DNA from 2 places in the Exiguobacterium sp. BRG2 genome. Region 1 is predicted to be linked to the other one. Evidence: a T-box and tRNA genes for the amino acid it is inferred to sense, from the RefSeq annotation. Region 1 holds a T-box; the other holds one or more tRNA genes.

What was found. A T-box is a leader RNA that pairs with one kind of tRNA and senses whether it is charged. The one in region 1 lies ahead of ileS (isoleucine--tRNA ligase), so its partner is inferred to be a tRNA-Ile.
Region 2: it has a tRNA-Ile gene. The T-box ahead of ileS (isoleucine--tRNA ligase) is inferred to sense a tRNA for this amino acid. The anticodon was not compared.

What each region holds. Positions count from the first base shown of each region.
Region 1 is NZ_JAUZUW010000010.1:31,160-46,758, forward strand. Features, by position in the region: gene ileS (isoleucine--tRNA ligase) at 1-2,129, opposite strand, end outside; T-box leader at 2,187-2,432, opposite strand; gene Q9R23_RS12660 (GNAT family N-acetyltransferase) at 2,517-3,068, shown strand; gene Q9R23_RS12665 (hypothetical protein) at 3,178-4,092, shown strand; gene Q9R23_RS12670 (DUF2178 domain-containing protein) at 4,392-4,775, opposite strand; gene Q9R23_RS12675 (RNA-guided endonuclease InsQ/TnpB family protein) at 5,000-6,076, opposite strand; gene Q9R23_RS12680 (helix-turn-helix transcriptional regulator) at 6,198-6,374, opposite strand; gene Q9R23_RS12685 (DUF2188 domain-containing protein) at 6,506-6,730, opposite strand; gene Q9R23_RS12690 (DUF2975 domain-containing protein) at 6,877-7,347, shown strand; gene Q9R23_RS12695 (methyl-accepting chemotaxis protein) at 7,831-9,576, shown strand; gene solA (N-methyl-L-tryptophan oxidase) at 9,647-10,789, shown strand; gene Q9R23_RS12705 (hypothetical protein) at 10,848-11,117, opposite strand; gene Q9R23_RS12710 (helix-turn-helix domain-containing protein) at 11,267-11,785, shown strand; gene Q9R23_RS12715 (hypothetical protein) at 11,849-12,805, shown strand; gene Q9R23_RS12720 (AAA family ATPase) at 13,322-15,599, opposite strand, start outside.
Region 2 is NZ_JAUZUW010000001.1:201,258-216,856, forward strand. Features, by position in the region: gene Q9R23_RS01010 (GGDEF domain-containing protein) at 1-312, opposite strand, end outside; gene Q9R23_RS01015 (5' nucleotidase, NT5C type) at 411-980, opposite strand; gene ispG (flavodoxin-dependent (E)-4-hydroxy-3-methylbut-2-enyl-diphosphate synthase) at 1,080-2,189, opposite strand; gene Q9R23_RS01025 (hypothetical protein) at 2,357-2,842, opposite strand; gene Q9R23_RS01030 (Na/Pi cotransporter family protein) at 3,050-4,693, shown strand; tRNA gene Q9R23_RS01035 (tRNA-Met) at 4,820-4,893, shown strand; tRNA gene Q9R23_RS01040 (tRNA-Ile) at 4,905-4,978, shown strand; gene Q9R23_RS01045 (alpha-amylase) at 5,095-6,555, shown strand; gene Q9R23_RS01050 (superoxide dismutase) at 6,649-7,257, shown strand; gene Q9R23_RS01055 (peptidoglycan D,D-transpeptidase FtsI family protein) at 7,391-9,463, shown strand; gene Q9R23_RS01060 (PstS family phosphate ABC transporter substrate-binding protein) at 9,690-10,634, shown strand; gene pstC (phosphate ABC transporter permease subunit PstC) at 10,724-11,665, shown strand; gene pstA (phosphate ABC transporter permease PstA) at 11,667-12,575, shown strand; gene pstB (phosphate ABC transporter ATP-binding protein PstB) at 12,671-13,447, shown strand; gene phoU (phosphate signaling complex protein PhoU) at 13,466-14,128, shown strand; gene Q9R23_RS01085 (DUF4912 domain-containing protein) at 14,236-14,967, shown strand; gene Q9R23_RS01090 (1,4-alpha-glucan branching protein domain-containing protein) at 15,000-15,599, shown strand, end outside.

The sequences.
Region 1 (15,599 bases):
TACCAGTTACTGATCTCATCGACGAGTTGCGCAAGACTCCGCGCTGCTTGAGTCAGTTGATAGTCGTCCATCGCAACCGTCACGTCTTGCGTCGTCTGATGGACTCGCGAGAGCAACCATTCGTCGAGACGCGTCCGTTTTTGCGGACGTGAGCCATCAAATCCGTCCAGTTCGGCATACGTCAGATAGAACTGGACGGCATGATCCAGCGTATCGACTAGTTTTGATTTTGCTTCTTGGACGATCCGCTCAGCAAACCGTTTCGCACTCCACGGACTGCTGTCGACGAGTAGTGCCCAGCGCAAGCTATCAGCACCATATGTCTCGATCAATGCCACCGGATCGAGGGCATTACCACGACTCTTCGACATCTTTTGTCCGTTCTCATCGAGGACGTGACCGAGTGCGAGGACACGCTTATAGGCAGGCTGTCCCGTGAAGAGTGTCGAGATCGCTTGCAAGCTGTAGAACCAGCCCCTCGTCTGATCGATGCCTTCGATGACGACATCGGCTGGATACCGGTTAAGTGTCTGCGTCCGTGACGGGTAATGCTGCTGTGCGAACGGCATCGCTCCGCTATCAAACCAGACATCGATCACTTCTGGTGTCCGGTGCATCTTTCCCTGACACGTCGGACACGAGACCGATAACGCATCGACGTATGGTTTATGCAACTCGACAGATTCCGTCGATGTCGTCGTCCGGCGTAACAGGTCAGCCTTGTTTTTTGGAACGAACGTCGTGTCACACGCTTCACACTCCCAGACGTTCAGTGGTGTGCCCCAGTAGCGATTACGACTGATGTTCCAGTCGACGAGTTGCTCAAGGAACTTCCCGAACCGCCCTTCCTTGACGTGGTCGGGATACCATGTCACAGACGCATTGTTCGCAAGGAGTTGTTCCTTGACGGCTGTCGTCTCAATGAACCAGTTGTCTTGTGCGTAATAGAGCAGTGGCGAGTCACATCGCCAACAATGCGGATAGCTGTGCGTATAGCGTTTTTTCGCAAACAAGCGTCCCCGTTCAGCGAGCAGCTGGATGATTGCAACGTCTGACTCCTTGACGAATCGACCAACGAGTGGTGGAACGGCGTCCGTGTAACACCCAGCAGCATCGACGACATTAACGAATGACAGACCGTTTTCCCGGACGACCCGGTAATCTTCTTCCCCGTACGCTGGAGCAAGGTGGACAAGTCCGGTTCCGCTCGTCGCTTGGACGAAGGACGCCCCGACGACCGTGTGACCGTTCTCTGGCGTCACGAAATCAAACGGTGGTTCATAACGCAAGCCGACGAGTTCCGCACCAAGCTGTTCGGATACGACCTCGACGGATTCTGAGAACAGTTCAGCGACTAACGCTTTTGCGACAATGAATCGCTCTCCTTCAAACGCTACCGTGACGTACGTCAATTCCGGATGAACCGCCACCGCGACGTTTGCCGGTAACGTCCAAGGTGTCGTCGTCCACGCAAGCAGAAACGTCTGCCCCATGCCGACGACCGGGAGTTTGACCGTCGCCGATAAGTCCGTCACGTCCTGATAGCCTTGCGCGACTTCATGGGAACTGAGGGACGTCTGACAACTCGGACAATACGGTGACACGCGGTGTCCTTTCGTTAACCAACCTTTGTCATGGATCGTTCCGAGGATATGCCAGACGCTCTCGATATAATCATCCTCCATCGTCACGTAAGGCTCATCCATGTCGACCCAGTAACCGAGTTTTTCCGTGAAGGAACGCCACTGCGTTTCGTAAGAGAAGACACTTTCCTTACAGCGTGCGATGAATGCTTCAACACCATAGTCTTCGATCGCCTGTTTGCCGGAGATGCCGAGTTGTTTCTCGACACCGAGTTCGACCGGTAGCCCATGCGTATCCCAGCCGGCTTTTCGCTCGACCCGGAAGCCTTGCATCGTCTTATAGCGGGCGACGGTATCCTTGACAGTTCGTCCGAGTGCATGGCCGACGTGTGGTAAACCGTTCGCAGTCGGTGGACCTTCATAGAATACAAATTCTGCTTCCGTACGTTGCTCAATCGATCGTGCGAAGACCTGGTCTTGTTTCCATCTGTTTCGGATACGGTCCTCCCGTTGTTGTACGGTTTCTGCTTGGTTTTGTGACGTCATCTCTTGTTCGCTCCTTTAATCGGTAACTAAGAGAATACAAAAAAGTCCGCCCCCTTTGACAGGGACGGACTTCACCGCGATACCACCCATATTCCGTCGAGAATGCTTGTTCTCGACAGCACTTAGTTGCACACTATCATGCGCATTCCATGTAACGGTGGACACCCGGTCACGCTTACTGAATGGTTCAGCGTGACTTCTCAGAGAGGATCTTCATGATTGATCTGGCTACCGGTTCTCAGCAATCCCGGTTTTCTGTAAGGCAGAGGGACAATCATTACTTTTTCTCGTCAACGAAATGATATGCTCTTGTTGTGGAGAATCTTACCATATGCCTTAAACACTGCACAATAACTTTTTACATTTTCTTGCAAAGGAGTTTTTTGAATGTTACATACTTTCCCAACGCTTAAAACGGATCGTCTCGTCTTACGCGAAGTGTTACCCGAAGATGCTACGAGTGTCCTAGCCTATTTATCAGACGAACACGTCGTCAAACAGATGGGACTCGCCGCCTTTCAATCAGAAGCAGACGCGCTTGAAGAGATTGACTGGTATGCCTCGATTCGTCGCGATGGAACGGGTATCCGGTTCGGGATCGCAATACAAGAAGACGATGTCATCATCGGCAGTTGCGGTTTCTTGAATCAAGCGGAACGCCATCAGCGGGCAGAACTTGGGTTTGAGTTGAGCCCTGCCTATCAGGGACAAGGCATCGCGAAGGAAGCAGCGCTTGCGGTCATCGAATATGGCTTTACAGAACTTTCGCTCAACCGGATCGAAGCACTTGTCCTACCAGCAAACACCGCTTCGCAACGATTGCTTGAACGGCTCGGATTCCAACGTGAAGGGTTGCTTCGTCAATATGAGAAAACGCGTGGACAATTCGATGATTTGTATATGTACTCGATATTGCGAAGTGATTGGTTTCAAATTTAATCTATAAAAACATTCCCTTCATTTCAAAATGATTGAAATCTAAAAAGATGATATTGGAATATACTGTTAGGTGTAAGAAATCATTTTTGTCATTTAAGGGGGAACCATCTTGAAGAAATGGATCGCAGCAGGTCTTGTATCATCATTAGCATTCGGTGTCATGCAGACATCAATCGTTGAAGCAAGTTCAACTTCAAAAGAAGTGGCTAAACTGAAAAAGGAAAAAGCAGCACTCCAAAAACAACTAGCCGACGAAAAGAAAAAAACAAAGAAGTCGGAAAACGCCTATAAGACGTTACAAGGACAGCACACGAGCCTCTCAAAGTCTTATAAATCACTTGATACTAAGTACAAGAATCTTCAAATCGAGAACGAAGGGAACAAAAAGAAGATCAAAGAGCTTTCGACTGGGTATCGCCTTCTCGCATCTTCAAAATCACTTGTCACAGACGGAGCAGTCGTAACTGGTAAGTACAAAAATACAGAAAGTTTGTTGATGCTTGGTAAAACGCCATACGTACCATTACAATTGTTAGCAGACCTTTCAGGATTACCTCTAATCGAGACTTCCACCGCTTATGAAGTCGGAACACCACTTTCAGGTACATCACTTTCATCGATCCATATCGCCTCTTCATCGTTTGAATCGATTGAAAAAAATCAATCCATTTTAGCGAATGGTAAACTAAATAATCAAAACGTAATCTTATCAGGGTTCTTCAATGATGAATATGCTACTTTTAGTCTTGATCGAAAATATAAAAAATTATCTGGTCAACTGTCCCTTTTGACTGAACAAGCTTTGACAAAAAGTTCGAGTGACTTGAACTATGCGAGTCCAGAAGATGAAATGACACTTGTATTCTCCGACAATAACGGAAAAGAACTCGGTCGCTATGATGTTGTATATGGCGCGGATGAAATAGACTTTGATATTGATGTCACGGGTGTGGCGAATCTTCGTGTAACTGCAGAAGGAAACAGTACAGTTACTACATTGATTTCACCTGTACTGACAAAATAATAAAAAAATACCTAGAAGAGATTATTAGTCATCTCATCTAGGTATTTTTTTCATCATTTATGCAATTCTTTGATTCGTTTGTGGGTATCAGTTATTTCTTCTTTAAACAGATAGACATGAGGATTGCCCTCAAAAAAACAAGATAAATTCATAATAAGCAACATCTAGTGGAGCAAGCTCAATCGCTTTTCGTGCATGATGCAGCAGGCACATTCCATATAATATAGTAGATGTACCATCAGTAGTGACATCATTATTGTTGTTCTTCCATGCTTTACTCCTTTCCGTTCCAAACCACTTCATCGATAGGAACGTGCTTTCATAAACTCAATGATTGGTAGTGTAACTAAAGCAATCGCGAACAAAACGATCAATAACAGATTCGCTGATTCACGTAAAAAGTAATCGAGACAGATGAATCCAAAAATCAGGACAATCAGGATTTTGTAGCTAACGAGGCCGCTTTCCGTCGTAATCTTTTTGCCGAGCTCATCTTCTGGCACAGGACGCTCGTCTTCTCCTGATCGTGCCCACGTAAAATACGAGAAGAACATGATCAATAGAATCGCCAATTGAACAATCGAGAAGAACGTTACATTGTTTTCGATGATCATACTAATGATGGTAAGACTCGCCACTATCACGAGCGTTACTAAAAATAAACCCGTTTTTTTCTTAGACATCCCATTCCTCCTGTTCTGAAATGAACAGATGATCGACTTGTGTCTGCAAGACTTTGGCGATATTAAACGCTAATTTTGACACTCCCACGGCTAAAGCCGCAAGCCCACACCTTTGGTGAGGGTGGGATTCTCAAGTGCTTGGCGGACTCAATCCATTTCTGCTTCGTCCGAGCCTTGAGGTAGGGGTGTGCCATCACCCCTCCTGAGACAGACCGTATAGGTTCTCAGGCTGATGGACTGTTACCATCCATCACAGGTGCGTATCGAATGTTCATCGCACCGACGGCGTCCCGATGTCCTTTAAACCCACAGGCACACGTATAGACCCTATCCCTCACCTTGTTCCTGACGGAACAGGATGGGCAGGTCTGACTCGTGTAGGCGGGGTTCACATACTCAACCTTGATGCCCGACAAGGCGGCTTTGTATTCGATGAAGGACGCGAGACGATAGAACGACCATGAGTGGAGGTTCTGGTTGTTTTTACGGCTTGTTCTTGCCGTCTGTCGGATGTTCGCCAAGAGTTCGAGGCGAATGACAGAGATTTTCTTCTGTCTTGCAAAATCGACGATGGCTCGGCTGACCTTGTGGTCCTTGTCCCGCATCCACCGCTGTTCATTCTGATTGCGTCGTTTGATAGCCTTCGGCTTCTTCTTTTTGCCGAGTGCCTTCCGTTCCGCACGGAACTTGCGTTTCATATACTTGTTCTTACGACCGTTCCCGAAGAAACGGGTCGTGTCGTCATCGGTGACGGCGACCGCCGGCACTTTCAGTCCGAGGTCAACCCCCATCACCCGCACCCCCGTCCGAGGGACGGTCGGTACATGGACGGAAATCTGAGCGATCCACTTCCTTCCCTTCTTCGTGACCCTGAGCGTCCCGAGTTTGTTGGCAAGGAGTCGGGTATTCCGATTGTCCTTGTCAACCATGGTAGCACGGAATCGCATCTTCACGGACTTCCCGTCCATCCAAACGGGGAAGGAGATGCTCTCGAAGTCGAAGGAATAGTTCTGATTGTTCCAGACGCAGACCGGCTTTTTGAGGACAGGAATGCGTTTGAAATCCTCTTTCCTCGCCTTCTTGTAGATGCCGACGGCATCTCCTGCGAGTTGGTTCTTCACGGCGCTCGGAAGGGGGGTGTCGATGTCCTTGCTCGACCACCTCTTCCCGTCCTCGGAGGCGACCATGTTCGCCACGACTCGGTTGGCGGTCTGGATATAGGTCTTGCCCATCCTTTTTAGGATGGCATCCTGACGACGCGTGGCATAGATTCGAACTTCTACCGTGACGACTTGACTCATCTTTGACACCTCCTTCATCATAATAATCAACTCCATTATAGATTTACTATAAATGTATTTCATCAGGAAGAACAGTCGGCGACATGCGGTGTCTGAAGACATCCCGTCCCCGAACTCGCTATCATCCCACTTCTAAAGGAGTGGGCTTTCTCGCTCGTACATTCTGTAAAGTCGGATCATACTTGTTGTTTTCAATCGCATTGATTGTCTGCCGACTGACCTGACAGCGGTCAGCCAGTTCTTGTTGCGATAATTTTGCCGCTAGACGCAGTTCCTTGATGTGGTTTCTCACGTTCATTCCTCCACAACGGGTCAAATTCTTTTTAAATCTCTACTGTGATGAACTTCCATTCTCATATCAAAAACTTTTGACATGAGAATCATTAAAAAGACACGCTCTCATGCTCAGAACGTGTCTTATATGATGGCTCAACCTCGTGGTGGAAATGGATCGTGTCCGTAGGAATCTTTTTCGCGAATCTGCCCTTCTTTGTTATGAATGACGAGCTCTGTCTTCTGACTTTTCGCAATGCGACGCCCTTCTGCAATCGCTTCTTTCTGTGTAGCGAATCGTTTGGTTGCTCGAGTCGCACCGGCAGCTTTCACTTGATAGCCACCTTTGGGATGCGGCGTGACATGTTGCTCTCGTTTCATCACGTGACCTCCATTTCCTTAATCTATTTCATCTTCATGAGATTGTTTTGGCGTACGGTTGTCTTTTCACTTGAATTTTTTACTAGCCTATCGGGGAATGCAGTATACTAAAAGAAACGTTTGTTGCCTCGAAAGGAGTTGATATCGTGAATCATTTCGTCTGGCAAATCCGGTTTTTACGTTTTATCGTCTTCGGTATCATCTTCAGTCTGTTCGGTTTAGCTGGACTTGGTATCCCACTTGTCTGGCATGGTATCACGAAAAACTTGTTACTCGAGCGACCTGGCTACAGTGTTCTATTGACCGCATACCTTATCTTCATCCCAACTCTTTTGATTTTATTCCATGCGCTCCGAATCCTTCGATATATGTCGATGACTCCTCCGGCTTTTCCGCTCATCACAGCTTCCATTCAATCGATGAAATTGTCTTTTTATATCGTCGCCATTTTAACGGCATGTCTCTTTCCCGTCTTTTTCTATATTGGTCAGATTGACGACGCACCTGGTCTGATTATCATCGGAATGGGTTTGATTCTTGCTCCGTTGACAATCGGAACGCTACTTGCCTGTATCCAACAATTATTATTACGCTATGTGTTGCCTATGAAATCCTAACGTGAACGACCGAAAAACAAGTGCTCATGATTGTTTTTGTCATTCTAACTGTTGCCTGTTCTATCTAACACTTTATTTAATCCCGCTCTTAAGAATGGGATTTTTTAGTTCGTGTCACATTGATGGCTGTCCTGATGTCCCTGCTTTAACAGGATTTTTGATTGACAACGTAGACATGTCATCAGACGAAAGCTCGCTTTTTTTGTACTGACTGCGTGTCTTCGTAATTCATTTTCATATACATGTCTTGCTTTGATTCGATGATCGACTTCACTTTCCATCTCGATCCCTCTTCCCTCAATTTGTATTTTTTTATCTACTATTTGCCCTGAATCATTCTTGATAAATCCTTTTTTTAGAAGAAATAGTTTGTCTTCCAGCGGTGGCATAAAAAAATCGTTAAAAGGTCCTGTTTAATATGTATTTTACCAACCGATAAATGAATTATAGATAGAAAATATAAGTTGAGAGGACTAGTTATACGTGAAGACCACAACCAAGAACCATTCCATCCGAACACGCCTTTTAGTAATGATTAGTTTAATTTTGATTGCCTTTTTTGTTTTTAGTAGTCTGGCCTTATACTTCAATACGAAGCAAACTGCGGTTTCTACACTTAAAGCGACCGCTGAAAAGGATGCTTTACGCATCAGCAAGACATTCGACACGGCAGCTTACAGCGAATTTCTACAATCGCCTATCGCGTCTGAGCAATATGAAACGTTACGAAACGAACTCGATACATTACGTAAGCAAAACGGACTCCTGTATGCATACACAGCACGCATCGACCAAAATAAGGTCCGTTTGCTGATTGACGGTCTCCCAAAAAAAGATGCGGCTAAAATTGATACGCCAGCAAGCGGTGCAAAAGTCGCGGATATGAAAGATGTTTTAAAAGGTGACACACATGCGACGGACATCATTAATGATCCTGTGTATGGACAGTACATGAGTATCTACGTTCCGTTAAAAGATGCGTCCGGTCAAGTCATCGGTATTCTTGGAACAGACATCGATGCGAAGGAAGTCGATGCGCTTACGACGGATCAATTACAACAAAACGCTCCGATTTTCATCGGGTTAATGCTCCTGCTGTTAACGATCACACTCGTCTTGCTCTACTTCGTCCTCGGTCGAAAATTACGTCCGCTCGAGACGTTACAGAAAGTCGCTGCCTTGATTGCCGAGGGGCGACTGGATCAGGCAAAACAGACGTTGACCGATTTGACGATTGCTTCGAGAGACGAAATCTATGCGCTTGCGATCTCGATTCGTGATATGAACGAGATGCTACGGACGATGATCGTTGATATCAAACAGACAGCCACTCTCGTCTCGACGACGAGTCAATCGATTGATCAAAGTACATCAGAAGTACTCGACGGATCTGAGCAAATCGCTCATACGATGTCGGAAATCGCAACGGGAACTGAAAGTCAGACGCAAGTCACGCTTTCATTGAATGACGAGATGAATCAGTTCGCAGCATTAATCGAGACGACGAATCAGTCTGGTGTCGAAATTCAAGGAACGACGGAGCAGATGGCAATACTGACACGAGTCGGACGGAATCAAATGTCTGCTTCTGTCGAACAGATGCGCCACATTCATCAACATGTCACCCAGTCTGCTGAACAGATTGATCTACTGAAACAGCAATCATCGGATATCCAAACGCTCGTCGGTATTATCCGCGGTATTTCCGAGCAGACGAATCTACTTGCCCTCAATGCCGCGATCGAAGCAGCACGGGCTGGCGAACAAGGCAAAGGCTTCGCCGTCGTTGCGACCGAGGTCAAGAATCTCTCAAGTCACGTCGCAAGTAGTGTCAGTGAAATCGCAACAATCGTCACCTCGATTGAAGACAGTGCGCAACAGATGCAACACAGTTTCAAGACGACGGTCGAAGCAACAGCAGCCGGTAAGCAGATCGTCCTTGATACGGATACAACGTTCGAACGGTTGACGGATCAAGTCACGCACGTCTCGTCAGCAACACAGCAGATGACGCAACAGATGGAAGACGTCTTGCAGGCAGAACGATTCATTCGCAATGCCTTAACGGAAATTGCCGCTGTCGCGGAAGAGCATACGGCAAGTAACGAGGAAGTCGCCGCTGCGTCTGAACAGATGATTGCGACGATCACGACGTTGCATACGCTCGTAGGTGATTTAAACGCAAGAACGGAACACTTAGAACAAGAAGCCCGTCGCTTCGAGATCTGATATCACATTTGTCATGTTTTGGTTCTCACTTTATACTGGTATGAATATACATATGAAGGAGTCGAACCACATGTCCCAATATGATGTCATCATCGTCGGTGCCGGATCCATGGGAATGGCTGCCGGTTACTATCTTTCTCGAACCAATCAAAAAATCTTACTACTAGACGCCCACAATCCGCCGCATGATCAAGCAAGTCATCACGGGGAGACCCGGATCATCCGCCATGCCTATGGTGAAGGTGAAGCATACGTACCGCTCGCGTTAGCCGCACAACGCTTATGGTACGAGTTGGAACAGATCAGCGGTCGGAGCTTGTTTCTGAACACCGGAGTCTTGAATGCCGGTCAACGCTCGTCCCGTTCGATGCAGACGATCATCAGGAGTGCAGCGCAATACGATTTGCCGCTCGAGGTCCTGACGGCTGAGGAAGTTAGAACCCGCTGGTCCGGCTTAACGATGCCCGACGATTATATCGGTTGTTTTGAACCGACGTCTGGTGTGTTGAAGTGCGAGGATTGTATTGAAGCGTATCGCGATCTTGCTGTCGCGAACGGCGTCGACATCCGGACGAATGCGAAAGTGACGACGCTTACCGCCCACGCCACTGGCGTTGACGTGACCGTCGGAACAGACACCTATTCAGCTGAAGCGTTGATTGTCGCAGCCGGTGCCTGGTCTGGTCCATTGCTCGAACAGACCGGACTCTCCTTACCGCTGCGACCGGTCCGCAAGACGTTCGCCTGGTTCGAAGCAGCGGAAGAGGTATTTAACGACGCGGTGTTCCCTGCCTTTGCCTTTGATACACCCGCCGGTTATTATTACGGTTTTCCAAGTATCGCTCAAGCCGGTCTGAAAATTGGACGCCACGACGGCGGCATTCCCGTTGATCCGAATCAACCATGCCGTTCATTCGGTCAAGAGACGGGTGATCTGGCTGATTTACGACAGTTCACGAACACATTCATCCCCTCGATCGATACTTTAACTCACGGCAAAGCGTGTCTTTATACGATGACGCCAGACGAGGACTTCATCATCGATTTGCATCCAGACTATCCGCACATCGCGATCGCCGCCGGCTTCTCCGGTCACGGGTTCAAGTTCAGTAGCTTAGTTGGAAAAGTACTTAGTGAATTGATCATGGAACGATCGACGACTGAACCAATCGGACCGTTCGCGATTAAGCGTTTTAAACAATTGAACACATGAAACGATAAAGACCGGCAACGAAAATGCGTTGTCGGTCTTCTGTATCAACGGCATGATGTCACACCGATTCATTCGATTCTTGCTGATTTTGTGCAGCTAGCTTTTCACGCTGCTTTTTCTCATCTTCAGTCCACCAGCCATGGCTTAAAAAAACTAATCCAACGATTAATGCACTGATTGGAAAATACGTTAAGCCATACTCTCCAAGGTTTTCTCCTAGAAATTCAGGAGATAATTCAATATACGCTCGGAACATCTGAATGATGAAGAATAAGAAAAAACTTGTAATGAGGGCATATGTACCGTAGCGATAACTTGTATTTTTCATGTGAAGGCTCCTTTCTAAAATATACTCTAATGTAAATCATTCAAGGAATACATCAATTTCCCTCTTTTTACATTATCATTTTTAAGAATGTTTCCAAAAGCATGATAAGATAGTTTTAGAATCGATTGAACGAAGGAGTGAAACACGTCGTGAACTTTAACTTATTCAAAAATCATGTCCGGTTTAAGATTGCACTCGAATTGATTGATCGCGAAGACGGCTTATCAATCATGCAACTGAATCAACGTTTAACGGATGTACCGCAGTCTACTTTGTACCGGCAAGTTAATGCGATGATGGACGATCAGTTGTTGAAAATCGTCGCCGTCCAGCGCGTCGGAAAAGTCGAGGAAAAAATCTATGCCTTGAACACGAGCGGTTATCAAATCAGCGAAGCAGACTGGAACAGTGCGACGTACGATGAAAAAGTGAACTTCGTCTCGTTCTACTTCATGTATGTCTTGCAGCAGTACAAGACGTACTTCGAACAGACCGTTCAAACGCAAGGTCAGGACCATTCGACGTTCTCGATCGCGAAATTGCAACTGACGGATGAAACCTTCAATGATTTTCAACAGGACATGCGGACACTGCTCGAAAAATATCATCACCTGGAGACAGAAGACCAGGCAACTGAACGGACCGTCTCACTCGTCATCTTACCGTAGACACTCTCCGAATTCAGGAGGGTTTTCTACGACACAACTTTATTAGGGAGCGAAATGAAGACCATGAAACGGATCAAAGAAGACCTTGATGAAACGGCAATGGATACGTTAAACAATACCTTCACCAAATGGAATCTCGAGAACATACATAAAGAACAGTTACTAAAGATTGGTGAAGGAGCTTGGCACACTGTTTATAGAGTAACTAGGTCAGAGGATCAAGACCTTGTGATCCGACTAAAAAAGAATGAGGCTTATGGGGAGTTGCAACAGATTGATAAACAAGAGCTGACTACAGAGTATGAGTCAACGAAAGCTTACTATTTACATGCCAATACAAGTGACCAAAATGTCTGTCCTGACTTTTATCAGTATTTTATTGAAGATGACACAGTATTTACAGTAGAAACGTTCATGGGTCGTGGAACAGATTTATTGTTATTCGATCAGAATAAAGCCCATTCTTACGGAACGAAATTAGGACAAATTTTTCATCGTATACACAACCATGAAACCTCTATTACAGGCTTCGGGGAACTGCACTGGCAAGGGGAAACTTTACGAGGTAGCGATTCAAAAAACAGGGATGCATTATGGCAGGAAGAAAATGAACGTGCCTTAATTGCCTTGAATACGCTCATTCACTCTAGTCTTTGCTTTGATAAAGAAAAAGTCGGTCAGCATATTCATGCTTTAATTGAGAATAGACGAACTCAGGTTCAAAACATCTCGCTCGTCAATCAAGATGTAACACCAGAAAATCTAATTTTAACTGATGCACACATTGCAATCATTGATCCGTTTCCAAGATTGGATTTTGATTTGAAATATGCGGCTTACTTTGTTTTTTGTTACAAATTTTTGTTACCAGCCTTTTCAAATACTCCACGATACATAAATCAAGCGTATCAAGAAAAAAGTAATATTCTAAATAACATAGCTGATGGATTTATAAGCGGATATTGCTTTAACGTGGTTGGAGACAAACGCACCACGCAAATTCGACGATTACTGGATTAGTATACACTATGGATATTGCAAGAAGCGTATGAGCACTTCGACATTCTACATCAGCCTCATCTCACTCATAAAACAACGCAACAGATGGGGAATCGAGAAATGATCACTGCTCGGTTACATCTATGCCTCGAAGAATTAGAAAATGGTGTATTGAATATCAAATGAGTTAGATAGAACTATTTTATAAAGAAAATTAACTCTAATATTGAATTTTCTAGTACAATATGTATTTTTAACCAATAGCAAACTTAGCCTTTTATTAAAAATAATAAATCAGCTTTTTTCATACGGAAAACTCAACCATAGAATTTGGAAAGTTTAATGAAAGACTTTAACGTTTTAAGTTATCTAATTTAATCTATATTGAAGGTACTCCCGTTTATAAATAGATTTTCCGTTTAAATTGAATAGATATAATATTTCGGTATCTTTAAATACTAAAAAAACCCCGAATGCGGTTTTTTATCATGTTTCCATCATTCAGGGTTTAGTTCAGCTATCAACCTGCTTGTTTATTTATTTTGAGTATAAATTTTTTTTTACATTAATATTGCCGACACTTAATCTGTATTTTAAAAATTTGTAACGAATGTATAACGACACATTGTCTTCGTGTGTAGAAATTACCAACTGTCTATCATTAAAATCATTTCTTAGTAATTCTACAAATGATGCCATATTCATTTCATCCATTGTTTGAATAGGATCATCAATCAACAATGTCATAATCCCGGAATTACCGTAAACCTTATTTAAGGCAAGCGTAAAAGCAATCACAGTTGACGAAAGTTGACCAGAACTAAATGAATGGACTATATCATGGTCTGTATCCACTGGAGGAATAAAACTCAGTGAACTTATTTCCATTACTCCAGTCGAAGATAGTTCCTTTTCTTCTTTAATAAACACCCCTGTTCCTCGTTGATGACTTTGTATAATCTTTCCACAATAAATATAAAAAGGGATTTCAATATCGTTCAGCATCTTAGCACGATGAGAGTTAATTTTACTTTTATACTTACTTAACATACTATTAATTATTGTAATGGTGTTATCAATTTTTTCGATTTTACTTTCTATTTTTTTTGATTCCTTAAAGTTATTGCTTGTTTTAATAAAATATTGCAAGTCAATATATTCTTTTTTTTCTTTAATTGCTTCAGATGTAATTTGATCTAGTAGATTCCAATCATTCTCTAAATGATCTGAAAAAATTCTTTTAAACCGAGTAATGTTATCTTTACATTCTTCGCTCACTACAATTTTTCTTTTTAATAGTTCTGAAATTAAAGCTTTAACTTTATCATCAATATCGTTAATATATTCTTCCTTATGATTTATAAAATTTTCAATTTGAATATTATTTTTCGCAAACCACTTTTTACCTTTATCTACATCTGATATTACATTTTTGTATTCTAATAATTGATTGAAAAACTTTGAGTCGATTTGATTTAACATTAACCATTCTTCAATTTGTTCAGCAATTTCTTTAATATAATTGTCATAAAAATTAATAAACATATTTTCATATTTCTTTGAATCAGCGTCTAACGATTCTTTAAGTAATTCAGTTCTTTGCTTTATTTCAGAATTTAACTCTTCAATGCTATTTTTAGGATCCCCACAGAGAGGACATTCAATAGTTTCTTGGGGACTCGAATCTTTATAAGATTTATATTGGTTCTCTAATTTATCTCTTGTTTCAATCATTTTTGAGACTAATGAAGAAATGTGGTCGGCGCTTTTACTGTAAGAGTTGATTAATTCTATATTTTGTTCAATATATGTCTGATTAAATGGTAAGTCTATATATTGAAATACAAAACTCCAATCTATTGATTTGTTCATAAAATCTTTTTCTCTGAGTCTAGTAAGAATTGTGTTAAGTTTCCGTTGCCTATCATACCTGCTTTTAAATTCTTCAAATTTATCATGGAAATACCCAAATACAATTAAAGCTGTCAACTTATTTTCAGCTTTAATTACATTATCAATCTGTTCGTTAAATAATTCGTTTTTAAAGTCATTTTTATTACTCTCCATAAGTTGTATGGTGTCCATTTCAGACATGTACACTTCTCTTACATTAGAATCAATTGGTGAAATATCTCTTTTATCCCAAGGAACATTTAATATTTTTTCAGCACTTATAAGGGGCTTATATTTAAGCTCTTCGCTAGTAACAATATCACCTTTAGTAATTGTTTCAAAATCTTCTTTCTTATTATTATTCTCAATATTTTCAAGGTTTTTCTTTAGTATGGTTTTTTGGGAATGAAGCTTACTCTTCACCTTTTCGAGATAATCTTTTTGAGCAATTTCTTCCTCAATATTAAATAATTTTGATATCAAATTCATTCTGGCTTTGTCTGTTTTTTTGAACAAATATGTACTTTCCTCTTGCTCGATATACTGGTATAAATTAAATTTTTCAATCATATCTTTCATGCCAAATATTTGATCTAATTCATTATTGCTTAATCGTTGTTTTTCAGATTTATCGTCAAAGTTACTTAGTTTATATAGAGTATAGTGCTCAAAAATTTGAGGTTTTTTTTGACTTCTACTTATTCTATCAGGGGGTAACATAATACGCTGTAATACTACTGTTGTATCATCATAAATATTACTAAATTCGATAGTAATTTCAGTTGATTTTGATTGATCTTTACTAAACAAGTGATCTTCGAAGCCTTTATTTCCAAACACTATTTTATTTGATTCAACTCGTCTTATAGACCCAGTTAATAATAATTGAATAGCATCGTAAATTGTTGTTTTACCAAACCCA
Region 2 (15,599 bases), on a different contig from region 1:
GCCATTATCGATTAACAAACGATAAATCAGAAGCATTAATTCCGTCACTGTGATACTGATGTTACCACCGAATAAAGCGGATAAAGCGAGAGGTAACAAACGCAAGTCAATCAGTGCGCCGTTTAAATCGATCGCATGATGCATAAGAAGAATACCGGTGATCCCATTAGCAAAACCAAAATACAGCCGAGTAGACATCATCGAGTCGGGTTGAATCGGTAAACGATCACGAAGCAGATAAAAGGCGAACGTAGAAACGAGAAAAATAATACAAATATTAATAAAAAAGATATTCACTGTAGCAAGCATCATGAAGCACTTCCTAGTTTAAAATTTAAAACGAAAAGCATTGTAAGATATCTCAGAGTTCAATAACGTAAAAAATGGAAAAAACAGCCTAATCGGCTGTTTTAACGAATCGGTGCAAATTTTTGAATCTCTTGAACGGCCTCATTCCATGAAGCGACACGAATAACATTATTCGGTACGGCTTTACGGTTATAAGGTGCGTCGAACAAAATCACAGGGATGAATGTATCTTCTGCGATCTGCACAGCATTCTCTAATCGATCTTCCATAAACAAATCGAGTGATAAATCACGGACGACTTGTACTTTGTCGTGTGATCCCGTCATGATTAAGGAATCAAGAGGAAGTTCATGTTGTTTGATCCACTCTTCAGTTACAGGACGAACGAGTTCCGATCGTGCTGTCACGTAATGGAGATCATATTGCTTCCGCAAATTCCATAAGTGGTGGCGAACATGTTCTTGAGGGATGGACTCACGATAAATTCCTGTCTCGTGACCGGAGTTCACCATGTAGTCCCAAAATTCGATTTGATTCATATCCGTATACGTATGCAATTCATATTCAGACGCCTGATTGAAGTCAATCGACGTTCCGAGATGTTTATTCATGTAAGTGAAGCAAGAGGATGGATGTGTGATCGTTCCATCGATGTCGATTCCAATTTTCATTTACAGTCACCCACGTTCTAAGAATTTTTCTTCACTTAGTATAACATAGTCGAAATCGAGATACGAAAAAAGACTCCTCATCAAAGAGGAGCCCCTATCTTATACGTGATTTGCTTTTTCGGCTTCTTTTTCAGCCTGTTTTTCGAGGACGATGGCATCAATCTCTTTTTTCAATTCTTCGACCATTGTTGCTTCTGGTACTTTACGAATGATTTCTCCGTGACGGAACAACAATCCTTCGTTGCGAGCGCCGGCGATACCGATATCGGCTTCACGTGCTTCACCAGGACCGTTGACTGCACAACCAAGAACAGCAACTTTGATGTTCGCTTGGATATTTTCGATGTAGTCTTCGATTTCTGCAGCGATCGACATCAAATCGATTTCGATCCGACCACATGTTGGACATGAGATCAATGTCGCCGCGTTGGCTGCGAGACCAAATGATTTCAAGACTTCTTTTGCGACTTTTACTTCTTCGACAGGGTCTGCTGAAAGAGATACACGAACCGTGTTTCCGATTCCGCGTGAGAGGATCGCTCCAAGTCCTGCTGCTGATTTTAATGAACCAGAACGAAGTGGACCCGATTCCGTAATCCCGACGTGAAGTGGATAGTCAAACGATTCAGAAGCAAGTTGATATGCTTCAAGCGCCAACTGAACGTCTGATGCTTTCAATGAAACGATGATGTCATGGAAGTCGAGATCTTCAAGGATCTTGATGTGGTGCAAGGCACTCTCGACCATACCACGTGCTGTTGGATAACCGTATTTTTCGAGAATGTGCTTTTCGAGTGAACCAGCGTTTACCCCAATCCGGATTGGGATGTTTTTCGCTTTTGCTGCTGTCACGACGGCTTCGACTTTTTCGCGGCGACCGATATTACCTGGGTTGATCCGGATTTTATCGACGCCAGCTTCGATCGCCATGAGCGCGAGTTTATAGTTGAAATGGATGTCTACGACAAGCGGAATGTTGATTCGGCTTTTGATTTCTGCAAGTGCGAGCGCATCACGTTCTTCTGGACAAGCGACGCGGACGATTTGGCAACCAGCTTCTTCAAGACGTAGGATTTCAGCGACTGTCGCTTCGACGTCGTGTGTTTTAGTTGTCGTCATACTTTGGATGATGACTTCATTATTTCCACCAATGACAAGGTCCCCTACACGAACGGGACGAGTCTTAGAGCGATGGACCATTTTCGGCATATCGAAAATCTCCTTTTGTGGCATACCGCCATATTGTTTATGTTTACCTTTTCTATCATATCGAACTATTCCCTAAAAATCGAGAAACAAGAACGAAAATCGAACATTTACAATTGTTTAATGAAAGTAAGGCGTCCGTCAATCCGTCGGACGCCTGATTTTGATACTCATCGAGATTTACGTGACGCGCGAGGTTTCGGGGAACGGGCGATCCATAATGGCGCCAACGTGTAAACGAAGTGCCCGAGGATAAGTAAAGCGACTCCTATTTGATGATGCCCCAATTGGTAAAGAAGCATGCCAAGGGGGAAGGTCCATAGATTCGTTGCAACTGTGTAAGGGAACGTCTGACGATATGCCCATGTGCGGGGGAGTAACAGACGAACGAATCCTTTCGTCAGATATGCCATCAAGAGCAAATACAGCAAGACGGCAATAGCGATGAAGATGAAGTGAAGAACGAACCAAATCACGATTGGGATATCTTTTTGTAAAAAGAAGGAATCAATAATCGTCGTCCACAGTGAAATCCAAGCTAATCCACAAAAATACAAAGAAACATCTGCTAGGCGAAGGCGTAAAAATGAGCGATTTGGAATTAGCGAAGTGTGTAAGTAATTAATTAGTTGACGTAAAAAAGACAAGAATATCACTCTTTCCGTTGTTTTATAACAGGTTTTTTTGGTTGACTTTTTGTTGATGAATAAAGGAAATATTGTAGTGGTACAGATTAATAAAACCTTAATAATTGGATGTCGGGAAAACTATTTACAAGTTCATTGGACCTTTACATAATAGGGGAGTCGAAAAAATAAACTTTACAAACACATCAATCCACATCAAATAAAGGAGCTGGCAAGATGAACTATGATTTGCAGGAAATGATTTTTACCTTCATCGGTGGACTTGGGATTTTCCTTTTCGGTATTAAGTATATGGGAGATGGTCTCCAAAAAACAGCGGGAGACCGATTACGTTATATCCTCGATAAGTATACGACGAATCCACTATTAGGTATCTTAGCAGGTATCGTCGTCACGATATTGATTCAATCGTCATCCGGTACGACTGTCATCGTCGTCGGACTCGTGAGTGCAGGTCTGATGAATTTACGACAAGCAATTGGTGTCGTCATGGGAGCGAACATCGGTACGACGATCACGGCCTTTATCATCGGCTTCAACGTTAAAGAAGCGGCACTTCCGGCAATCGCCATCGGTGCTTTCTTGATCTTCTTCTTCAATAAAGAACGTGTTCAGTATATCGGACAGATTTTCTTTGGTTTCGGTGCATTGTTTTACGGTCTCACATTGATGGGGGACGGGATGGCTCCGCTCGAATCAAGTGCCTGGTTCCGAGAGTTGACTGTCTCGATGTCGGATAACCCATTGCTTGGTGTATTCGTGGGAACTATCTTTACAGTTCTTGTTCAGTCGTCATCTGCGACGATTGGTATCTTACAGGAGTTGTATGCTGGTGGCATGATCGATATCAAAGCGGCACTACCGGTCTTGTTCGGTGATAACATTGGAACAACGATTACGGCAGTACTTGCAGCACTTGGTGCGTCGATCGCAGCCAAACGGACAGCCGCCGCACACGTCATCTTCAATATCATCGGAACAATTTTGTTCTTGATCGCATTACCAGTGTTCTCAAGCTTCATCGCATGGATTACAGACGCGCTTGGTTTAGAACCGAAAATGCAAATTGCTTTTGCACACGGAACGTTCAATGTCGTCAACACATTGATTCAATGTTGGTTCATCGCACAAATCGCATGGCTCGTTCAAAAAATCGTACCAGGTACGGATACGACGATCGATTCAAAACCGCGTCATCTCGATCAAAACATCTTAAATCAATCTTCTGCGCTTGCCTTAAACCAAGCGAAACTTGAAGTTTTGCGTATGGGTGAATTCTCGAAAGACGCACTTGCGAAAGCGCACCGTTACACGCAATCGCATGATAAGAAGGATGTATCGGAATCAGAGCAGATTGAATACGCGATCAACCACTTAAATACAGAAGTCACGAGTTATCTTGTCAAAGTAGCCGCACATGATTTATCAGAGCGTGAATCAAATGATCATTCGCTACTGATGCATGCTGTCAATGACTTCGAGCGGATCGGTGATCATGTCGAGAATATCGTTGAATTAATCGACTTCCAGATCGTCAACCGGATTCAGTTCACCACATCTGCGAAGCGAGAGCTTGATGAGATGTATGTCCTGACACAAGAGATCGTCGCTTGTGCGATTCGCGCCGTCGAAGAAGATGATGTCACGCTTGCACGAAAAGTTCTTGAACTTGAAGGGAAACTTGATGCACTCGAACGTTCATTCCGTAAACATCATGTACTTCGCGTGAATGCTGGTGAATGTACAGGACAGGCGGGAATGATCTTCGTTGACTTACTTTCAAACCTTGAACGAATCGGCGATCACGCTGTGAACATCACGGATCTCGTCCTTGAACAGCGGACAGCATTAACGAACTAAGCGTAGACGTATTTTATAACAGCTGATTTCGAAAAAAATGAAATCAGCTGTTTATTTTTTTGAAATAGCATATTGACAAGTTTCGTCACATCTCGTAATCTAATAAGAGTAAGAAACATACATCATGGCGGTGTAGCTCAGCTGGCTAGAGCGTACGGTTCATACCCGTGAGGTCGTGGGTTCGACTCCCTCCGCCGCTACTATTACTTAAGGACCCTTAGCTCAGCTGGTTAGAGCTGACGGCTCATAACCGTCCGGTCGCAGGTTCGAGTCCTGCAGGGTCCATTTGGTGGAACGCTTCTCGTTGAAAAACGGGAAGCGTTTATTTTTGTTCGCTCAGGGAATAGTAAAGGTATTGTAATAATATTCATACTATAGTAACTAAGGGAGAGCGAAGAGAGATGGAACGTAACCATACGATGATGCAGTTTTTCGAGTGGCATGTAGAGAATGATGGAAAGCACTGGCAACGTTTGAAAGAACGAGCGCCTGAATTGCGTGCTGCCGGCATCACGTCCGTGTGGATTCCTCCAGCATCGAAAGGTCAGTCGGATGAAGATACAGGATACGGCATCTATGATGTCTACGACTTAGGCGAGTTCGATCAAAAAGGAACGGTCCGGACGAAATATGGCACAAAGGATGAGCTGGTCGAAGCAATCGAAGTTGCCCATGAGAACGATATCGCTGTTTATGCGGATGTTGTCATGAACCATAAAGCTGCAGCAGACGAACTCGAGACGATTAAAGTAGTGGAAGTCAATCCAGAAGATCGATCGAAAGAAATTTCAGAAGAGTTTGAAATCGATGCGTGGACGAAGTTTACTTTCCCAGGTCGTAATGGAAAGTATTCGGATTTCGTCTGGACGCACGAATTCTTCAATGGAACGGATTTTGACGCACGCGAAGAAAAAACAGGGATCTTTAAGATTTCCGGAAACAATAAAGATTGGAACAACCAAGTAGATGATGAGTTCGGCAATTATGACTATCTCATGTTTGCAAACATCGACTACAATCATCCGACGGTACGGGAAGAAATGATCCGTTGGGGACACTGGTTCAAGGACACGATCGATTGCCAAGGCTTCCGTCTTGATGCGATCAAGCATATCAACTATGAATTTGTCCGTGAATTCGCGAAATCGATGATGGAAAGCAGCGAAGGCGATTTTTACATGGTCGGCGAGTTTTGGAAGTCAGATCTCGACGATTGCCGTCATTTCCTGGACAGTGTCGACTACACGATCGATTTGTTTGATGTTCCGCTTCATTATAAATTCCATGAAGCTTCCAAGCAGGGAGAAAAATTTGATTTAACGACATTGTTTGCGGATACGCTCGTCGAGTCGCATCCGACGAATGCCGTGACGTTCGTCGACAATCACGATTCACAGCCTGGCGAGTCGCTAGAATCATGGGTGGATGACTGGTTCAAGCAACATGCCTATGCAGCGATCTTGTTACGTAAGGACGGATATCCATGTGTCTTTTATGGGGATTACTATGGCGTCCAAGGACCGACCCCTGTCGAAGGGAAAAAAGAGATGATCAATGCCCTGCTCTATACGCGCTATCATAAAGCATACGGAGAACAACAGGATTATTTCGATGATCCGCACTGTGTAGGCTGGGTCCGTCTTGGTGTCGATGAAATCGAGAACTCAGGTTGTGCCGTGTTGCTTTCGAACGCCGACATGTGCGAGAAACGCATGTTCGTCGGTGAAGAGCGTGCGGGTCAAGAATGGTTCGACTATACGAACCATCAAGATCATCCAGTCGTGATCGACGAAGAAGGATTTGGTGTCTTCCCGGTTCCGGGCGGAGGCGTCTCTGTTTTTGCTCCGCGAGAAGTCGAGTGAATCCGAGGGTCTTGACTTGCGTCAACACAGATACTTTTGCTAGTCTTAAAGGGTATTGAAGTTTTCGAAAATAGCACAAAGGGGGACATGAACATGTCAAAATTTGAATTACCAGAACTCGGCTACGCTTATGATGCGCTTGAGCCACATATCGATGCTCGTACGATGGAGATTCACCACACGAAACACCACAACACGTATGTCACGAACGTAAATACGGCGCTTGAGGGTACAGAACATGAAGGAAAGTCACTTGAAGAACTTCTTCAAAACTTGGATGCTCTCCCAGCAAACATTCAAACTGCAGTCCGTAACAACGGTGGCGGTCACTGGAACCACTCATTCTTCTGGAAGTTGTTGAAGAAAAACGATGGCGCTGCTCCAACAGGGGAACTTGCAACAGCAATCGACGAAGCATTCGGATCATTTGATGCATTCAAAGATGCGTTCGCAAAAGCAGCAACAACTCGTTTCGGTTCTGGTTGGGCTTGGTTGATCGTTGACGGTGGAAAATTGGCAGTCGTTTCGACTCCAAACCAAGATACACCAGTCATGGAAGGCAAAACGCCAATCCTCGGTCTTGATGTTTGGGAACATGCATACTATCTCAACTATCAAAACCGTCGTCCGGATTACATCAATGCATTCTTCAACGTCGTTGATTGGGACCACGTAGCGAAGCTTTACGCTGACGCGAAGTAATGGAAAGAAGTGTATCGTTCAATTGTGAACGATACACTTTTTTTAATGCGGAAAATCATGGGATAGGTTGTTATGGAAAGTTTCCTTCTATATAATGAAACAAGATGACTTTTGAACGATAGGGGAGTACGCCATGGCTAAACGAATCACCGTACGAGGAAGACGGCGTAATCATCTGCCGCTTCGTCTGAATTTAATGTTCTTCGTCGTTTTTTTATTGTTTGCGATTTTGATTTTCCGTCTAGGAGTCGTTCAAATCGTCAATGGTGAAAAAATTTCGCGGGAAGTCCAAAAAACGGAGATGACTGCATCAAAATATGAAGTACCACGTGGTAAGATTTATGACCGGGATGGTCGCCTGCTTGTCGACACAATTTCTAAATACTCCATTGTATATCGTCGCGCACAATCGACGAAAGTAGATGAACGTATTGAAATCGCGCAGCGTCTTGCAGCAATCATTGATCTGCCTAAAAAAGACTGGAAAGTCACGGAACGTGATATCAAGGATTTTTGGGTCGCGACGAACACGGAAGAGTCGGATCGTCGTTATCAAGCAGCAGTGAAAAAGAAGTATCCTTCAACGGAAGCACAAAGTAAGCTTTCGATTGCGGAACAAGATCAAATCCGTCTGGATGCGATCACGAAAAAAGATATTGATTATGATGACAAGACAATGGAAGTCATTGCGATCAAACATAACATGGAAGTCGGTTACGCACTTGATCCACAACTCGTCAAGCTCGGTGCGTCTGCAAAAGAGATGGCAATCATCGATGAAAATTTAGAAGATTTGAAAGGTGTATCGGTTGAACCGTTTTACGAACGCTCTTATCCGTATGAAGGAACACTTCGCAATATCTTCGGAAAGTACTCGAAGATTCCGGCAGAACAACAAGCGGAGTTCAAAGCAAAAGGATATAGTTTGAATGATCGTGTCGGGACTTCGTTCCTTGAGCAACAGTACGAAGATCTTCTGCGCGGGAAACCGGCATACGATGTGTACGAAACGTTTAATGGAGAACCGGTCGGTGATCCAAAACGTGAAGAAGGCGAGTCCGGGAAGGACCTCGTTCTAACCGTTGATGCGGAATACAATAAAAAAGTAGATCAAATCATGCAACAAGCGATCAAAATGGGTCGTGGCATGGGTAGTCGTTATTTAAAAGAAGGATATGCCGTCGTCATGAATCCACAAACTGGTGAGATTTTAGCGATGTCAGGTCAAAAACTTGATCCTTCGACTGGGAAGTTCACGGATGTAGCGATTAATAATGTCTTGACGTCTCTTCAAATCGGTTCAACGATCAAGGGTGCGACAGTTGCGATGGGACTACAGGAAGGTGTCATTCGTCAAAACGAAGTCATCAACGATGCGCCGATCACAATCGGAGGTACAAAAAAAGGATCATATGTTAACATGGGACCGATTACGGATTTAACGGCGCTTGAGCGCTCGTCGAACGTCTATATGTTTAACATTGCGATGCGGATGGCGAAATATCCGAGCAATGGGATTGCTGGTGCGAGCGTGGATGGAGCAGCTGCCATCATGCAGAATTACTATAGTCAGTTCGGTCTTGGGGTGACGACAGGTGTTGATTTGCCTTACGAAGCAAAAGGTGTTCAAGGGACGCCAGACCGTGTCACGTTGTTGATGGACCGAGTCATTGGTCAGTACGATGCCTTTACGCCGCTTCAAGTCGCGCAGTACATTTCAACACTTGCCAACGGTGGTTATCGAGTTCAGCCTCACTTCTTAAAAGAAGTATTGGCGTCGAACTCGATTGAAAAGGGTACGAAAAAAGTCGATTACAGCTTTAAAACGAATTATCTGAACCGGATTGAAGTCAGTCAAGATAATATTGATCATGTCCGGGAAGGGTTGCACCGTGTTGTAAAAGGTGAGCGTGGTACAGCCAAAGTTATCGCACAAACTGGAATCGATGCTGCAGCAAAAACAGGTACTGCACAGGTCAGTGTCTATGGGGATGACGGAATCGCCTTACGTGACGGAAGCGGGCAACCGGTTCGTTCATTGAACTCGAATCTTGTCGGTTGGGCACCATATGACAATCCAGAGATGGCGTGGGCCGTGTTCCTTCCTTACATGGAGCAAGAGACTGTTAACTCGAAAATCGGTCATGATCTTGTCAAAGCGTACTTCAACGTTAAGGACGTACCGTGGCAAACTAAGCCAAATTAACTAGAAACTAAGCGAGAGTGAGCAATCACTCTCGTTTTTTTTGTTTGTATTGACCTTTTTTTGTAATGGATTTCGAATTGTAAACACTAAAAAACACGCCTTTACAATTCTTTTACGTTGGATTCATTTCGTTTTAATAGTTCATCCGTAGTATAAGTCTTGTAAGGAAAACGGATAAAAAGTCGTAGCATCGTCAGCGACATACTTTCGAGGAGGAAAATTAATCATGTCTTGGATGAAAAAAACAGCACTCATTACAACGGTAGCATCAATCGCAGTAGTGGGGGCAGCATGTGGTAACGATAAAGGCGGTTCTGCTAGTTCATCTGATTTAAAAGGGAAAATCGCAATCGACGGTTCTTCTACAGTCTTCCCGATCATGGAAGCTGTCGGTGAAGAATATTCAACGGAACAACCTGACGTAAATGTCACAGTCGGTGTCTCTGGTACGGGTGGCGGATTCAAACGCTTCGTCGTCGGTGAAACGGATCTCTCGAACGCATCGCGTGAAATTAAAGAAGAAGAAGCAGCTGAAGCTAAGAAAAACAACATCGAATATACAAAACTTTCACTTGCATATGATGGTCTAACTGTTGCAGTCAGCAAAGATAATACATGGGTAAAAGAACTCTCGCTTGATCAACTCGAAAAGATTTGGCTCGACCCAAACGTTAAGACTTGGAAAGATGTTGATTCTTCTTATCCGGCTGAACCACTGAAGTTCTTCAGCCCAGGGAAAGATTCAGGAACATTCGACTTCTTCTCTGAGAAAGTACTTGAGAAGAAAGACATGCGTAAAGACGTTCAACTGTCTGAGGACGATAACGTACTCGTCAAAGGGGTTGAAGGAACGAAAGGTGCGATCGGTTACTTCGGTTATGCCTACTACGCTGAAAATAAAGATAAGTTAAAAGAAGTACCACTTTCAGCTGAAGGAAAAGATGCTGTCGATCCAACACCAGAAACAATCAAAGATCTATCTTACCCGTTGTCACGTGAAATCTACACGTACGTCAACAACAAATCATTGAACGATAAAAAACAGGTGGCAGACTTCGTGAAATTCGCGAACGAAAACGCTGGAGATTTAGCTGAAGAAGTCGGTTATATCAAAATGCCACAAGATCGTTACGATGAAAACACAAAAGCAATCGAAGATGCAATGAAATAATCATCGAGTCATGAGGATGGCCCAACCGGGGAAGTCTGTACCGGTTGGGTCCCGTTCTCATGTCAAGAAGGAGTAGGGAGCGAAGAAGGATGAATTCAACACCCAATAAATCGGTTCGCGAGCTGATTCAACAGAACCGACAGCAAAAATTCAGTGTGAAAAACGTCATGGAACGCATCATGCCGATCGTTTTATTTCTGTGTGCGTTCGTCTCGGTCGTTACGACCATCGGCATCATTCTCACGTTAGTCATTGAAACCGAGCATTTCTTTGAAGTCGTTCCGTTCAAGGAATTTTTCGGCAGTACGAGCTGGTATCCACTGAACTCTCAACCAGAGTATGGGATTTGGCCGCTTGTCGTCGGTACACTTGAGATTACCGTGATTGCGATGCTAGTTGCCGTGCCGATCGGCCTCACGTCTGCGATTTATTTAAGTGAGTATGCGTCAGACCGTGCACGCCGTATCTTAAAACCGATTTTAGAAGTCTTAGCTGGTGTTCCGACGATCGTTTTCGGATTCTTCGCGTTGACGTTCGTCACACCACTACTCGTTAAATTAATTCCAGGCATTCAAATCTACAATGCGCTCAGTCCGGGGATCGTCGTCGGAATCATGATCATTCCAATGATCGCCTCGATTTCTGAGGATGCGATGAGCTCTGTTCCTAAAAAAATTCGTGACGGTGCGCTCGCTCTTGGTTCGACACGTCTTGAAGTCGCATTAAAAGTCGTTGTTCCCGCTGCCTTGTCCGGAATCATTGCTTCAATCGTACTCGGAATGTCTCGGGCAATTGGTGAGACGATGATCGTGACGATCGCTGGTGGTTCGAATCCGACAGCTGCTGTTAATCCACTCGAGCCGGTCCAGACGATGACTGCGTATATCGTTCAGGTCGCTTTAGGCGATGCTGGATTTGGAACAGTTGAATATTACAGTATCTATGCGGTTGGTACGCTCTTGTTCGTCTTTACGTTATTGATGAACTTACTCGCGAACTGGATCACACGCCGCTTCAGAGAGGAGTATTAAGATGGCCTTACCAGAAAAACAACTTGTCACAAAAAAATTCATCGACCCGGTCGCAGTTAAGAAATCCATTAGCCAACGCCTCGTCGTCAACAATGTAACGAAAGTCATTTTCCTCGTCGGTCTGTTTTTCGGTCTCGTCGTCTTAGGTATTCTCCTATTCGGCGTCATCCGTGACGGTGCTTCGTGGTTATCACTTGAATTTCTACAAAACGCACCATCTCGTCGTGCGGAACGTGCCGGAATCTATCCAGCGTTAATGGGATCGATCTTCTTGATGCTCCTGATCATCCCGATGATTTTCATCATTGGTGTTGGAGCAGCAATTTATTTAGAAGAATATGCAAAAAAGAGTCGGATGACATCGTTCATCGAGGTCAATATCTCGAACCTCGCAGGTGTTCCGTCGATCGTCTTCGGATTACTCGGATTAACGTTCTTCGTCCGTAATATGGGCTTCGGTTCGACGTTGATTGCTGGAGCTTTGACACTCGCATTGATGAGTCTTCCGGTCGTCATCGTTTCTTCTCAAGAAGCAATTCGCGCCGTGCCACAAGCGATGCGCCATGCATCACTCGCACTCGGTGCATCGAAATGGCAAACGACGTTCAAAGTCGTTCTTCCGGCATCACTTCCGGGAGTCATTACAGGAATCATCTTAGCTGTATCCCGAGCGATCGGTGAGACAGCACCGTTGATCATGGTCGGAGCTGCCATTTTCATCGCCCGTGCGCCAGAAGGGATCTTCTCAGAGTTCACGGCATTACCGATTCAAATCTACAACTGGACAAGTCGTCCACAAGCGGACTTCCAAGGTCTTGCAGCAGCAGGAATCATCATCTTGATGGTCATTCTCTTGACGATGAACTCGCTTGCGATCTGGATCCGGAACCGATTTTCTAAACGCTATTAATCGAACGAGATAGAAGGGATTTCTTTTAAGGAGGAAGACAGATGATGGATACGAAGCTGAATACGAAATCAGTCGTCACAGAAGGGGCAGAGCGTATGAACCAACCAGTAGTAGCACGCGAGAGCGTCTATAACGTTAAAAATTTAAATTTATGGTACGGTGACGATCACGCGCTTAAAGATGTCAATCTTGATATCAAAAAAAATGAAGTTACGGCAATTATCGGACCGTCAGGATGCGGTAAATCGACATTCATCAAAACATTGAACCGGATGGTCGAACTCGTTCCGATCGTGCGGACGAATGGTGTCATTGAGTATCACGGACGTAATATCTTTGAAAAAGAGTATGGTGTTGAAGAATTACGGACGTCTGTCGGAATGGTCTTTCAGCAACCGAATCCATTCCCAAAATCAATTTACGATAACATCGCATATGGTCCACGTGTCCATGGCGTTAAAAACAAAAAAATCCTTGATGAGATCGTGGAACGTAGTTTACGCCGAGCAGCGATTTGGGATGAAGTCAAAGATCGCTTAAATGAAAATGCCTATGGTCTTTCGGGTGGTCAACAACAACGTCTCTGTATCGCTCGTTGCCTCGCGATCGAGCCGGATGTCATTTTGATGGATGAGCCGACATCGGCACTGGACCCGATTTCTACATTAAAAGTAGAAGAACTCGTCCAAGAGTTGAAATCGGACTACTCAATTATCATCGTCACGCACAACATGCAGCAAGCTGCACGTGTATCTGACAAAACAGCATTCTTCTTGAATGGTGAAGTCGTCGAGTTCGATCAAACAGACCGGATCTTTGGAAATCCGACCGACAAACGGACGGAAGATTACATTTCAGGACGATTCGGATAAGAAGGGGAGACGAGACGAATGGCAGCGAACCGTACAATTTTTGGAGAAAACCTTGCAATACTCGATCAAAAAGTCTTTTTACTAGCACGAAAAACGATGCAACAAATCGCAACGACAGCAGAGGCGCTCGAAAAATATGATCAAGATATCGCACGTGGTGTCATTGCGAACGACAATGAACTCGATGATCTTGAACTCGAAATCAACGATGATGCGATCCTCTTAATCGCGAAGCAACAACCAGTTGCGACGGATTTACGACGGATCATCACGGCGATGAAGATTTCATCGGATCTTGAACGGATTGCAGATTATGCGGGGAATATCTCAAAAGCGGTTCTACGTGTCGAAACATTCCCGTATGTCATCGATATCTCGTTGTTGAAGGAAGCGTTCGAGACATTACTGGATATGACGGAAACTGCAATCGTCGCCTATCGTGATGGAGATGTCGAAAAAGCAAAAGCACTGTCTGATCTCGATAACGTCATTGATGAGACGACATATAAGGCACTTCGCCAGTACATGCGTCATATGTCACTTCAGCCGATCGTCGTCGATGAAGTCATGCAATTCACGAATATTTGCCGCTACATCGAGCGGATGGGTGATCATTTGACGAACGTCGGAGAGCATCTGATCTATCTCGAAAAAGGAAAACATTATGATTTAAACGGATGAATCAAGTAGGCAGGAGGAATTTCCTCTGCCTACTTTTTTTGTAAAGGGATTCGAAACACGTTTGTAGAATAGGAAAGAAGTGAATAATGACAGAGAGGTGATTGGGAATGGGAATGCTTGAGCAAATCATTAAAATGAAGGAACAAGGGCTGACAACAAAACAAATCGCAGCTCAATTGGATACGACTGAAGGAAAAATCAAATATGCTTGGACCAAATATCGTAAATCGTTAACAGAACAACCTTCTGTAGCAGCGCCGAAAGTAAAATCAAAAACGGTCAAGCAGACGAAAAAGTCGACTGCACCGGTATTAGACGTCGTACCGTCTGTGCAAGTGGTACCTTCGCTCGAACGCGACGCGTTTGGAATGGCGACACATTACGAGGATGATATCCTCCATGCCATCGTTCAGTCACCGACAGCGTTATACGTCTACTGGGAATTATCTGAACTGTCGAAACAGTTGCTAGAGACGCACTATCACACGACGTTTGATTCGTTTCGTAAAGAATTACGCATCATTGATGTCACGCTTGTTGAATACGAACAAGGACAGGCAAATCGGACGTATCAATTCGAGCTACCGGAAATGACGAATGCTTGGTTCGTTCGACCAGTCGCCCCGAATACTACATACATCATTGAATGGGGCATTCAAACGATCGACGGGGACTTTGTTCCAGTACTGCGTTCAAAACCAGTCGAGACGCCACGCGACGAACCGGTCACGGATGGACGGTTCGCGGAAGTCGTGCATCATTGGCAATACGGAGAGGTCGAACAACCGGAATGGGTCGAGGTATTACGTCCTTATTCCTATTTCGATCGCGTCCGGTAATGGAATTAGAGAGAGGGAAAGGAAGAGAAGCTATGCGAAAAGGATATTTTTCACTCGTCTTACATGCACATTTACCATATATCCGTCATGAAGAGGCGCATCGTCTAGAAGAACGGTGGATGTATGAAGCGATTTCAGAAACCTACATCCCATTATTGTGGGAGGTCGATCGCTTGTCACGTCCGCTCGACTGGACGGTCAGCATTTCGCCACCCGTCATCGAGATGCTTGCCGATCCATTGATTCAAGAGCGGTATATCGAGCATATCGAGGATACGTTACGTTTGATTCGCCAGGAACTAAAACGAGAGCTTGCTCAAAAGGAACGAGATGCGCTTCTTTTCTATCAAGACCGTTATCAAGACTTATTGAATACGTTCCTTCACTGGGAAAAAGATTTGAACCGCGCATTCCGTCATTACAAGGAGCAAGGTTATCTTGATTTGATTACCTGTACGGCGACGCACGGATTCAGTCCGCACATGTTGTCCGAACAAGCGGCACGTTCTGAAATTCAGACAGGATTGAACTGTTTTGAACGTCATTACGGATTCCGTCCAACTGGTCTTTGGATGCCAGAGTGTGCGTATACGCCAGGACTTGACCGTATTTTGTACGAAGAGGGCATTCGT